One region of the Streptomyces sp. NPDC020681 genome, then DNA from elsewhere that is predicted to be linked to it. Evidence: riboswitches for the same ligand, from Rfam matches in the RefSeq annotation. Region 1 holds a riboswitch; the other holds the start of a gene.
What was found. A riboswitch is a leader RNA that binds a small molecule or an ion and turns the genes downstream of it on or off. The one in region 1 is predicted to bind glycine.
Positions count from the first base shown of each region.

Region 1 (4,622 bases):
CGAGCCCCACGGAGCGGCCGAGATCGGTCCCACGCCGGTCTCCGGGCCCGCGGTCGGCTGGAGCGGGTGGTTCGGCAGGTACGGGGCGAGGTGCGCCCGCACGCCGACCGGACCGACACCGGGGCCGCCGCCGCCGTGCGGGATGCAGAAGGTCTTGTGCAGGTTCAGATGCGAGACGTCGCCGCCGAACTTGCCCGGCTTGGCGAGGCCGACCAGCGCGTTGAGGTTGGCGCCGTCGACGTACACCTGGCCGCCGGCCTCGTGGACCTGCGCGCAGATGTCGGCGACATGCTCCTCGAACACACCGTGCGTGGACGGGTAGGTGATCATCAGCACCGACAGTTCGTCGCGGTACTGCTCGATCTTGGCGCGCAGGTCCTCGACGTCGATCTCGCCGTCGTCGGCGGTCTTGACCACGACGACCTTCATGCCGGCCATCACGGCGCTCGCCGCGTTGGTGCCGTGCGCGGAGGACGGGATGAGGCAGACGGTGCGCTGGGCGTCGCCGTTGGCACGGTGGTACGCGCGTACGGCAAGGAGACCGGCGAGCTCGCCCTGCGAACCGGCGTTCGGCTGGATGGACACCTTGTCGTAGCCGGTGACCTCGGAGAGACGTTCCTCCAGCTCGCGGATGAGGGTGAGATAGCCGGCGGCCTGCTCGACCGGGGCGAAGGGGTGGATCTGGCCGAACTCGGGCCAGGTGACCGGCTCCATCTCGGTGGTCGCGTTCAGTTTCATGGTGCAGGAGCCGAGCGGGATCATGCCGCGGTCCAGCGCGTAGTCACGGTCGGCGAGCCTGCGCAGGTAGCGCAGCATCGCCGTCTCGGAGCGGTGCTGGTGGAAGACCGGGTGCGTGAGGTAGTCGTCGCTCCGCAGCAGCGTGCCCGGCAGCGTGTCCGCGGCTTCGGCGTCCAGCGCCTCGATGTCACCGTCCACGCCGAAGGCGGCCCACACGGCGGACAGCTGGGTCCGGGTGGTGGTCTCGTCGCAGGCGATGGAGAGGTTGTCGGCGTCGACGAGGTGGAGGTTGACGCCGTCCTCACGGGCGGCGGCAACGACATCGGCCGCCCTGCCCGGCACACGGGCGGTCAGGGTGTCGAAGTACGCACCGTGCACCAACTCCACGCCGCCGGCCCGCAGACCCGCCGCGAGCAGCGTCGCATAGCGGTGGGTGCGCTGCGCGATCGACCGCAGTCCGTCCGGACCGTGGTAGACGGCGTACATACCGGCCATCACGGCAAGCAGGACCTGCGCCGTACAGATGTTGCTGGTGGCCTTCTCCCGGCGGATGTGCTGCTCACGGGTCTGCAGCGCGAGCCGGTACGCCCTGTTTCCGTCCGCGTCCACCGAGACGCCGACCAGCCGTCCGGGCAGGCTGCGAGCGAACTTCTCGCGTACGGCCATGTAACCGGCGTGCGGGCCGCCGAAGCCCATCGGGACACCGAACCGCTGCGTGGTGCCGACCGCGATGTCGGCACCCAGCTCGCCCGGCGAGGTGAGCAGCGTCAGCGCCAGCAGGTCGGCGGCGACGGTGACGATCGCGCCGAGCTCGTGCGCCTTCTCGATCACCGGCTTGAGGTCGCGCACGGCACCGGAGGCGCCGGGGTACTGCAGCAGCACGCCGAAGACGCCGCGCTCGGCGATCTCGGCCGGGATTCCGTTGCTGAGGTCGGCGGTGACGACCTCGACGCCGGTCGGTTCGGCGCGGGTCTGGATCACCGCGAGGGTCTGCGGCAGGGTGTCGGCGTCGACCAGGAAGACACCGTCCTTGACCTTGCCGACGCGGCGGGCGAGCGACATGGCCTCGGCGGCCGCGGTGGCCTCGTCGAGCAGCGATGCGCCGGAGGTCGGCAGACCGGCCAGCTCGGCGACCATCGTCTGGAAGTTCAGCAGGGCCTCGAGCCGGCCCTGGGAGATCTCCGGCTGGTACGGCGTGTACGCGGTGTACCAGGCGGGGTTCTCCATGACATTGCGGAGGATGACCGGCGGCGTGAAGGTGCCGTAGTAGCCCAGGCCGATCATCGGCGCGAGGACCTGGTTCCGGTCGGCGAGGGTGCGGAGCTCGGCGAGGACATCGGCCTCGGTGCGCGCGTCCGGGAGATCCAGCGCCTCCGTGCTCTTGATGACATCGGGGACGGCGGCGGCAGTCAGCTCGTCGAGCGAGCCATATCCCACATGGGCCAGCATCTTGGCCTGGGCCTCGGCGTCGGGCCCGATGTGGCGCTGCTCGAAGGGGGTGCCTCGCTCCAGCTGAGAGAGCGGAATGCGGTTGGCGGTCATGAAGGAGGCCTCCTGGTCGACGCGACCTGCGAGGGGCACCACGGGGGGGTGCCCGGACGGCCTCCCCCTCTGTCATCTCAACCTGAGAGCTTCACCGGACCGTCCGCGATCGACGCTCCGGCTTTCACCGTCGGTGAGAGCGGATGCCGTCGACGCCCGCCCTGCTTTCCAGAGTGACCTCGTCCGTGCGGTACAGGGTGCCTGAGAGATTCCGGGGAGGATTTGCTCCTTCGGCGCCGCCGGCACATTCTCGCCGGTGGACTCTCCCGCACGGGGTCAGCAGCCGCTAGCCAGCGTACCAGCGCACCCCCTCGCCGATCGCTCAAGTGGCCGACGCCCCCGATGTGCACTTTTGTAGTATTTACGAGCAGTTGCGAGCCTTAGGAGGGACCGTGCAGACCGATATCGATCCCCGCAGTCTGATCGGCCGCAAGGCATTCGACCGCAACGGCGCAAAGATCGGAACTGTGGACGAGGTGTATCTGGACGACGCCACAGGCGTACCCGAATGGGCCGCCGTACGCACCGGCCTGTTCAGCAGGGACGCCTTCGTCCCGCTCGAGCCCAGCACATTCGTCGACGGCACCTTGCATGTCCCCTACGAGCGCTCGCTGATCAAGGACGCTCCGGACTTCGGCGTCGGCCGCCACCTCTCCCCCGAGCAGGAGCTCCAGCTCTACCACCACTACGGCCTCGACCTCTCCGTGCCCCCGGAGAGGCCCGCACCTTCCTCAGGAGACCGCTCCTTCGGCCGAGTCGCCGGCCAGGAGGACTGACCCGCCTCCCGTGCTTCGCCGGGAGTCCGCACGAGCGGCAGCGGATCGGACGGCTCCAGATCCGGATCGTCGACCCGGAAGGTCCGCACGCGCCCGGGCTCCGAATGGGGCTCCTCGAAGCGCACGGTGACCCGGCCGAGACCGCTGCCCTGCACCCAGCCGGGCCCGAATTCGGCGTGCCGAACGTCGTGCCCGGCCGGCCAGCGCCGCTCACCCAGCGCCTCGGGCTCGGCCTCCTCGCCCTCGGCTCCCTGAACAGCCGCGTGCACTCCGGCCCCGCCGACGCCGTCCACAGCTTCCGCCTGCGCGGACACGGCAAGCTCCTCGGCATCGGCCGAGGTGGCGGCTGCTGCGGCGGCTGCGGCCTGGGCGAACAGGTCCTCCTGCGTGTAGTCCGCGAGCCCGCTCACCCCCACACCCAGCAGCCGCACCCCACCCGTGGTGTCCACGGACTCCAGCAGCCGCCCCGCCGCCTCCCGCACCACCCCGGGGTCGTCCGTCGGCCCGCGCAGCGTCTCCGAGCGCGTCAGCGTCGAGAAGTCGTACCTCCGCACCTTCAGGACGATCGTCCGCCCCGAGTGCCCGGACCCGCGCAGTCGCTGCACACACCGGTCGGCGAGCCGCTCCACCTCGATCCCGATCCGCACCCGGTCATGGATGTCCACATCGAAGGTGTCCTCCACCGACACCGACTTCGTGTCCCGCTCGGCCACCACGGGCCGGTCGTCGTACCCCAGCGCCATCAGATACAGCGAGGCCCCGTGCGCCTTGCCCAGCAGCCGTACGAGCTCGTCCTCGCCCGCCTCCGCCAGCTCGGTGATCGTGGTCATCCCGGCCCGCCGCAGATGCTCGCCGGTGGCCGGCCCCACCCCGGGCAGCGTCCGCACCGACATCGGCCCCAGCAGCTCACGCTCCGTGCCGGGCTCTATCAGCACCAGACCATCCGGCTTCGCCTGCTCCGAGGCGATCTTCGCGAGCATCTTGGATCCCGCGAGCCCCACCGAGCCCGTGAGCCCCGTGGTCGCGCGGATGTCGGCACGCAGCCGCTCGCCGGTCGCCCGGGCGGAGAGCGCGTCGTCCGCCGAACCTCCCGCTTCCAGGTCCACAAAGGCCTCGTCCAGGCTCAGCGGCTCCACCAGCGGCGAGAGCCTGCCCAGCAGCTCCATCACCTGCTTGCTCACCGCGTGGTACAGCGAGAACCGCGGCACCAGATAGGCCGCATTGGGCGCCAGCCGTCTGGCCTGCGCCATCGGCATCGCCGAGTGCACACCGAAGCGTCTCGCCTCGTACGACGCGGTGGCGACGACCCCGCGCGGTCCCAGACCGCCGACGACCACCGGCTTTCCGCGCAGACTCGGCTTCGCCGCCTGCTCGGCGGCGGCGAAGAAGGCATCCATGTCCAGATGCAGGATCGTCGGCGCGGATCTCACATCTCTGATGCTGCCCTACGCCACTGACAATGGCCCCGGTTCAGAAACCGGGGCCACAGCGTTGTCGGGATCGGCAGCCTGCTCAGACGGCCCGGTCGCGTCTGCGCCTGGCCAGTTCGTCCGCCGGGTTGTTCCC
Region 1 covers NZ_JBIRTX010000040.1:8,793-13,414, reverse strand. The annotation lists gene gcvP (aminomethyl-transferring glycine dehydrogenase) at 1-2,280, opposite strand, end outside; glycine riboswitch at 2,459-2,559, opposite strand; gene ACH4YL_RS39255 (PRC-barrel domain-containing protein) at 2,673-3,056, shown strand; gene ACH4YL_RS39250 (DNA polymerase IV) at 2,966-4,486, opposite strand; gene ACH4YL_RS39245 (MerR family transcriptional regulator) at 4,569-4,622, opposite strand, start outside.

Region 2 (4,622 bases), on a different contig from region 1:
GTGACTCCTAGGTTTGGTAGACGCCGTTGTCTGCCAGGGTGGTGCAGAAGAACGAACGGTCGGTGCGTGGTGCGGGGCACCGCATTCACCGGAAAGTGTCTGCGGTGCCCCGTTTGTTTTCCTTCAGGCTGTTCAGGCTGTTCAGGTGGTTACAGCCCAGGGTAAAGCGGATGCTTCGCTGCCAGCTCCGACACCCGGCCGCGCAGGGCGTCGGCGTCGTAGGACGGCTTCAGCGCCTCGGCGATGATGTCGGCGACCTCGCGGAAGTCGTCCTCCTGGAAGCCCCGCGTGGCCAGCGCCGGAGTACCGATCCGCAGGCCCGAGGTCACCATCGGCGGCCGCGGGTCGTTCGGGATGGCGTTCCGGTTGACCGTGATGCCGACCTCGTGGAGGCGGTCCTCGGCCTGCTGGCCGTCCAGCTGCGAGTTGCGCAGGTCGACGAGGACCAGGTGTACGTCCGTACCTCCGGAGAGGACGTCGACACCGACGGCCTTCACATCGTCCTGGACCAGGCGCTCGGCCAGGATGCGCGCGCCGTCCAGCGTGCGCTGCTGGCGCTCCTTGAAGTCGTCGGAGGCCGCGACCTTGAAGGAGACGGCCTTGGCCGCGATGACATGCTCCAGCGGGCCGCCCTGCTGACCCGGGAAGACCGCCGAGTTGATCTTCTTGGCGAGCTCCTGCGTCGACAGGATGACACCGCCGCGCGGGCCGCCGAGCGTCTTGTGCGTGGTCGTGGTCACGACATGGGCGTGCGGCACCGGGTTCGGGTGCAGACCGGCCGCGACCAGACCGGCGAAGTGCGCCATGTCGACCATCAGATACGCGCCGACCTCGTCCGCGATCCGGCGGAAGGCGGCGAAGTCCAGCTGACGCGGGTAGGCGGACCAGCCGGCAATGATCAGCTTCGGCTTGGACTCCTTGGCGAGCTTCTCGACCTCGGCCATGTCGACCTGGCCGCTCTGCTCGTCGACGTGGTACGCGACCACGTTGTAGAGCTTGCCGGAGAAGTTGATCTTCATTCCGTGGGTCAGGTGCCCGCCGTGCGCGAGATTCAGACCCATGATCGTGTCGCCCGGCTTCAGCAGCGCGAACATCGCCGCCGCGTTGGCCTGCGCGCCGGAGTGCGGCTGCACATTGGCGTGCTCGGCGCCGAAGAGCTCCTTGATCCGGTCGATCGCGATCTGCTCGACGACGTCGACGTGCTCGCAGCCGCCGTAGTAACGGCGGCCGGGGTAGCCCTCGGCGTACTTGTTGGTGAGGACCGAGCCCTGAGCCTCCATGACCGCGACCGGAGCGAAGTTCTCCGAGGCGATCATCTCGAGGGTGGACTGCTGACGGTGGAGCTCGGCGTCGACAGCGGCGGCGACGTCCGGGTCCAGCTCATGGAGGGGCGTGTTCAGAAGCGACATGTGGAAGTCCCTGGGGTCTCGGTCAGCCGGTGAACTCGGAGTACGCGTCGGCGGAGAGCAGATCCTCCGGCTCGTCCGCCACTCGCACCTTGAAGAGCCAGCCGCCCTCGAACGGGGCGGAGTTCACCAGCGACGGGTCGTTGACGACGTCCTCGTTGATCTCCGTGACCTCACCGCTGACCGGGGAGTACAGGTCGCTGACGGACTTGGTCGACTCCAGCTCGCCGCAGGTCTCGCCCGCGGCCACGGTGGCGCCGACCTCCGGAAGCTGTACGTACACCACATCGCCGAGCGCGTTTGCCGCGTGCTCCGTGATGCCGACCGTCGAGACGCCGTCCTCGGCGCCCGACAGCCACTCGTGCTCCTTGCTGTAGCGCAGCTGCTGGGGGTTGCTCATGACCTGAATTCTCCTGTACGCGGGGGAGTGCTGGTGAACGGGCGGTGACTGGTGCTGAGGATCACTTCTGGCGCTTGTAGAACGGCAGCGCGACGACCTCGTACTGCTCGTGCGCTCCGCGGATGTCCACGCCGACGCCATCGGTGCCCGGGGCGGAGTGTGCGGCGTCCACATAGGCGATGGCGATCGGCTTGCCGAGCGTCGGGGAAGGCGCGCCCGAGGTGACCTCGCCGACGACCTGACCGCCGGCCACGACGGTCATGCCGGCGCGGGGGACGCGGCGGCCATCGGCGATCAGGCCGACGAGCTTGCGCGGCGGGTTCGACGCGGCACGCTCGGCGGCGGCCTCCAGGGCGGCGCGGCCCACGAAGTCGCCCGCCTTCTCGAACTTCACGACCCGGCCCAGGCCCGCGTCGAACGGGGTCAGGGAGGTGGTCAGCTCATGCCCGTACAGCGGCATGCCCGCCTCCAGGCGCAGCGTGTCGCGGCAGGACAGACCGGCCGGGACCAGACCGACCGGAGCGCCCGCCTCGGTCAGTGCCTGCCACAGCTTCTCGGCGTACTGCGGCTCGACGAAGAGCTCGAAGCCGTCCTCGCCGGTGTAGCCGGTACGGGCGATCAGCGCGGGAACTCCGGCGACCGTGCCCGGCAGGCCGGCGTAGTACTTGAGCCCGTCCAGATCGGCGTCGGTCAGCGACTTCAGGATGCCGGGGGACTCGGGGCCCTGGACGGCGATCAGCGCGTACGCGTCGCGGTCGTCGCGCACCTCGGCGTCGAAGCCCTCGGAGCGGGCGACCAGGGCGTCCAGGACGATCTGGGCGTTCGACGCGTTGGCCACGACCATGTACTCGGTCTCGCCGAGGCGGTAGACGATCAGGTCGTCGAGGATCCCGCCGTCCTCCTGGCAGATCATGGTGTAGCGGGCGCGGCCGACGGCGACGCCGCCGATGTTGCCGACCAGCGCGAAGTCCAGGAGGTCCGAGGCCTGGTCTCCGGTGACGGTGATCTCGCCCATGTGCGAGAGGTCGAACAGGCCCGCCTTGGTGCGGACCGCGGTGTGCTCGTCGCGCTCACTGCCGTACCGCAGCGGCATGTCCCAGCCCGCGAAGTCGGTCATGGTCGCGCCGAGCGAACGATGCACGGCATCGAGGGCAGTGAGACGGGGGGCATTGCTCATTGATGTGGCTCCCAGGGCATGGCCGGCGAGGACAATCCTCCCCATCTGTCATCGGAACCTGAGAGGTTCGTCTCGACCGCACGTATTGGTGGTCGTGACTTGCACCTTGGGTGGAGCCACTCGACAGCGGCTCGCTTTTCAGATCTGCCTCATCACACGCGGTACGGGGCCTGAGAGATTCAAGGGAGGGACTTGCTCCTTCGGCGCCCGGCGCACACAGTGGCCAGGACTCTCCCGCGTGGATTCAAGCGGCCGGTATGCAGTTGGCGCGCACATCATTGCACGCATCGCGGCTGCGTGGGGTATGCGGTCCTCAGCTGCAAATCGGTTGTGTCCCATTACCATTTCTTTACGCTCCATGGGCAAGCGTGTGGGGTGACCCAACAGGGGGAGGGCGATGACGTTGCAGCAGTCCGGTGCATACGTGACGACCGCGGGGATGCCCGCGCATGCGCAGGTGCCCGTACAGGACATGCTGAGGGCGCCCGCGCCGGTGCTGCGTGACCTGAGAGACCGCTCGGGGCGCAGCCCGCACAGCCTGGTGTTCGCCGCCGGTGACGTGGTGGTGGTCTCCGGCCTGCCCGGCAGCGGAAAGTCCACGCTGATCAGGCGCGCGGCCGGCGGCCGGCGGATCGACTCGCAGGACACCAGGGACTTCTGGGACGGGCGGATGCCGCGGTTCCTGCCGTACGCCGTCTACCGCCCGCTCGTGCGGCTCGCGCACTACGCCGGGCTGCGGCGGGCACTGCGCTCCGGCGAGAGCGTCGTGGTGCACGACTGCGGCACGCAGACCTGGGTGCGGCGCTGGCTGGCCCGCGAGGCGCGGCGCCGCGGCAGCGCGCTGCACCTGGTGCTGCTCGACGTCCCCGCCCGGGTCGCCCGGCAGGGCCAGCGGGAGCGGGGCCGCGGCGTGTCCGGCTACGCCTTCGCCAGGCACCGGCGCGCGGTCGGCCGGCTGATCGCCGACGCGGAGTCGGGCCGGCTGCCGGCGGGCTGCGCGTCCGCGATCCTGCTGGACCGCGACGCGGCGACGGCGCTGGGCCGGGTGGGCTTCGACGCGGTCTGAGCCGGGTGCGGGCCTGTGGCCCGCGCCCGGTCCCCGGCCCGGGTCCCCGCACACGGCCGTCACCGCCCGGCGTTAGGGTCGGTGGCGAGCGCTGTAGGAACCCGGGGGGGAAGGACCGCACATGCAGATACCGGAGCAGGCACATCCGCATCCGTACAGCGGGTGGCCGGCGAACGAGCTCGAAGAGGTGCTCGCCGCGTCCCTCGGCAACCCCGCCTCCGGCGGCCGGCTTGTCGAGGTGCTCGGGCGCAGCCACGTCTGGGTGCCGCTGCCCAACGGCGGCGGACCCGACAGCCCCAACCTCGATCTGCCGACCATGGACATCGACGGCGCCGCGTACGTCCCGGTCTTCAGCTCCGAGCAGCAGTTCCTGCACTGCGTCGGCAGCCATATGTCCTTCACCGTCGCGCCCGCCCGCGAGTTCGCCCGCGGACTGCCGCCGCAGCTCGGCATCGCCGTGAACCCGGGCGGCACCGTCGGCGCGCCGCTGCCGCCGCCCGCCGTCGCCGAGCTGTGCCGGATGGGGCGTACGCCGCTGGACGGTCCCGCGACCGGCGGCCGGGTGCGGCTCTG
Region 2 covers NZ_JBIRTX010000003.1:100,987-105,608, reverse strand. The annotation lists gene glyA (serine hydroxymethyltransferase) at 150-1,409, opposite strand; gene gcvH (glycine cleavage system protein GcvH) at 1,432-1,806, opposite strand; gene gcvT (glycine cleavage system aminomethyltransferase GcvT) at 1,868-2,983, opposite strand; glycine riboswitch at 3,133-3,230, opposite strand; gene ACH4YL_RS07620 (AAA family ATPase) at 3,381-4,049, shown strand; gene ACH4YL_RS07615 (enhanced serine sensitivity protein SseB) at 4,171-4,622, shown strand, end outside.
Region 2: it holds a riboswitch for glycine, as region 1 does, so the genes downstream of both, gcvT (glycine cleavage system aminomethyltransferase GcvT) here and gcvP (aminomethyl-transferring glycine dehydrogenase) in region 1, are expected to answer to the same signal.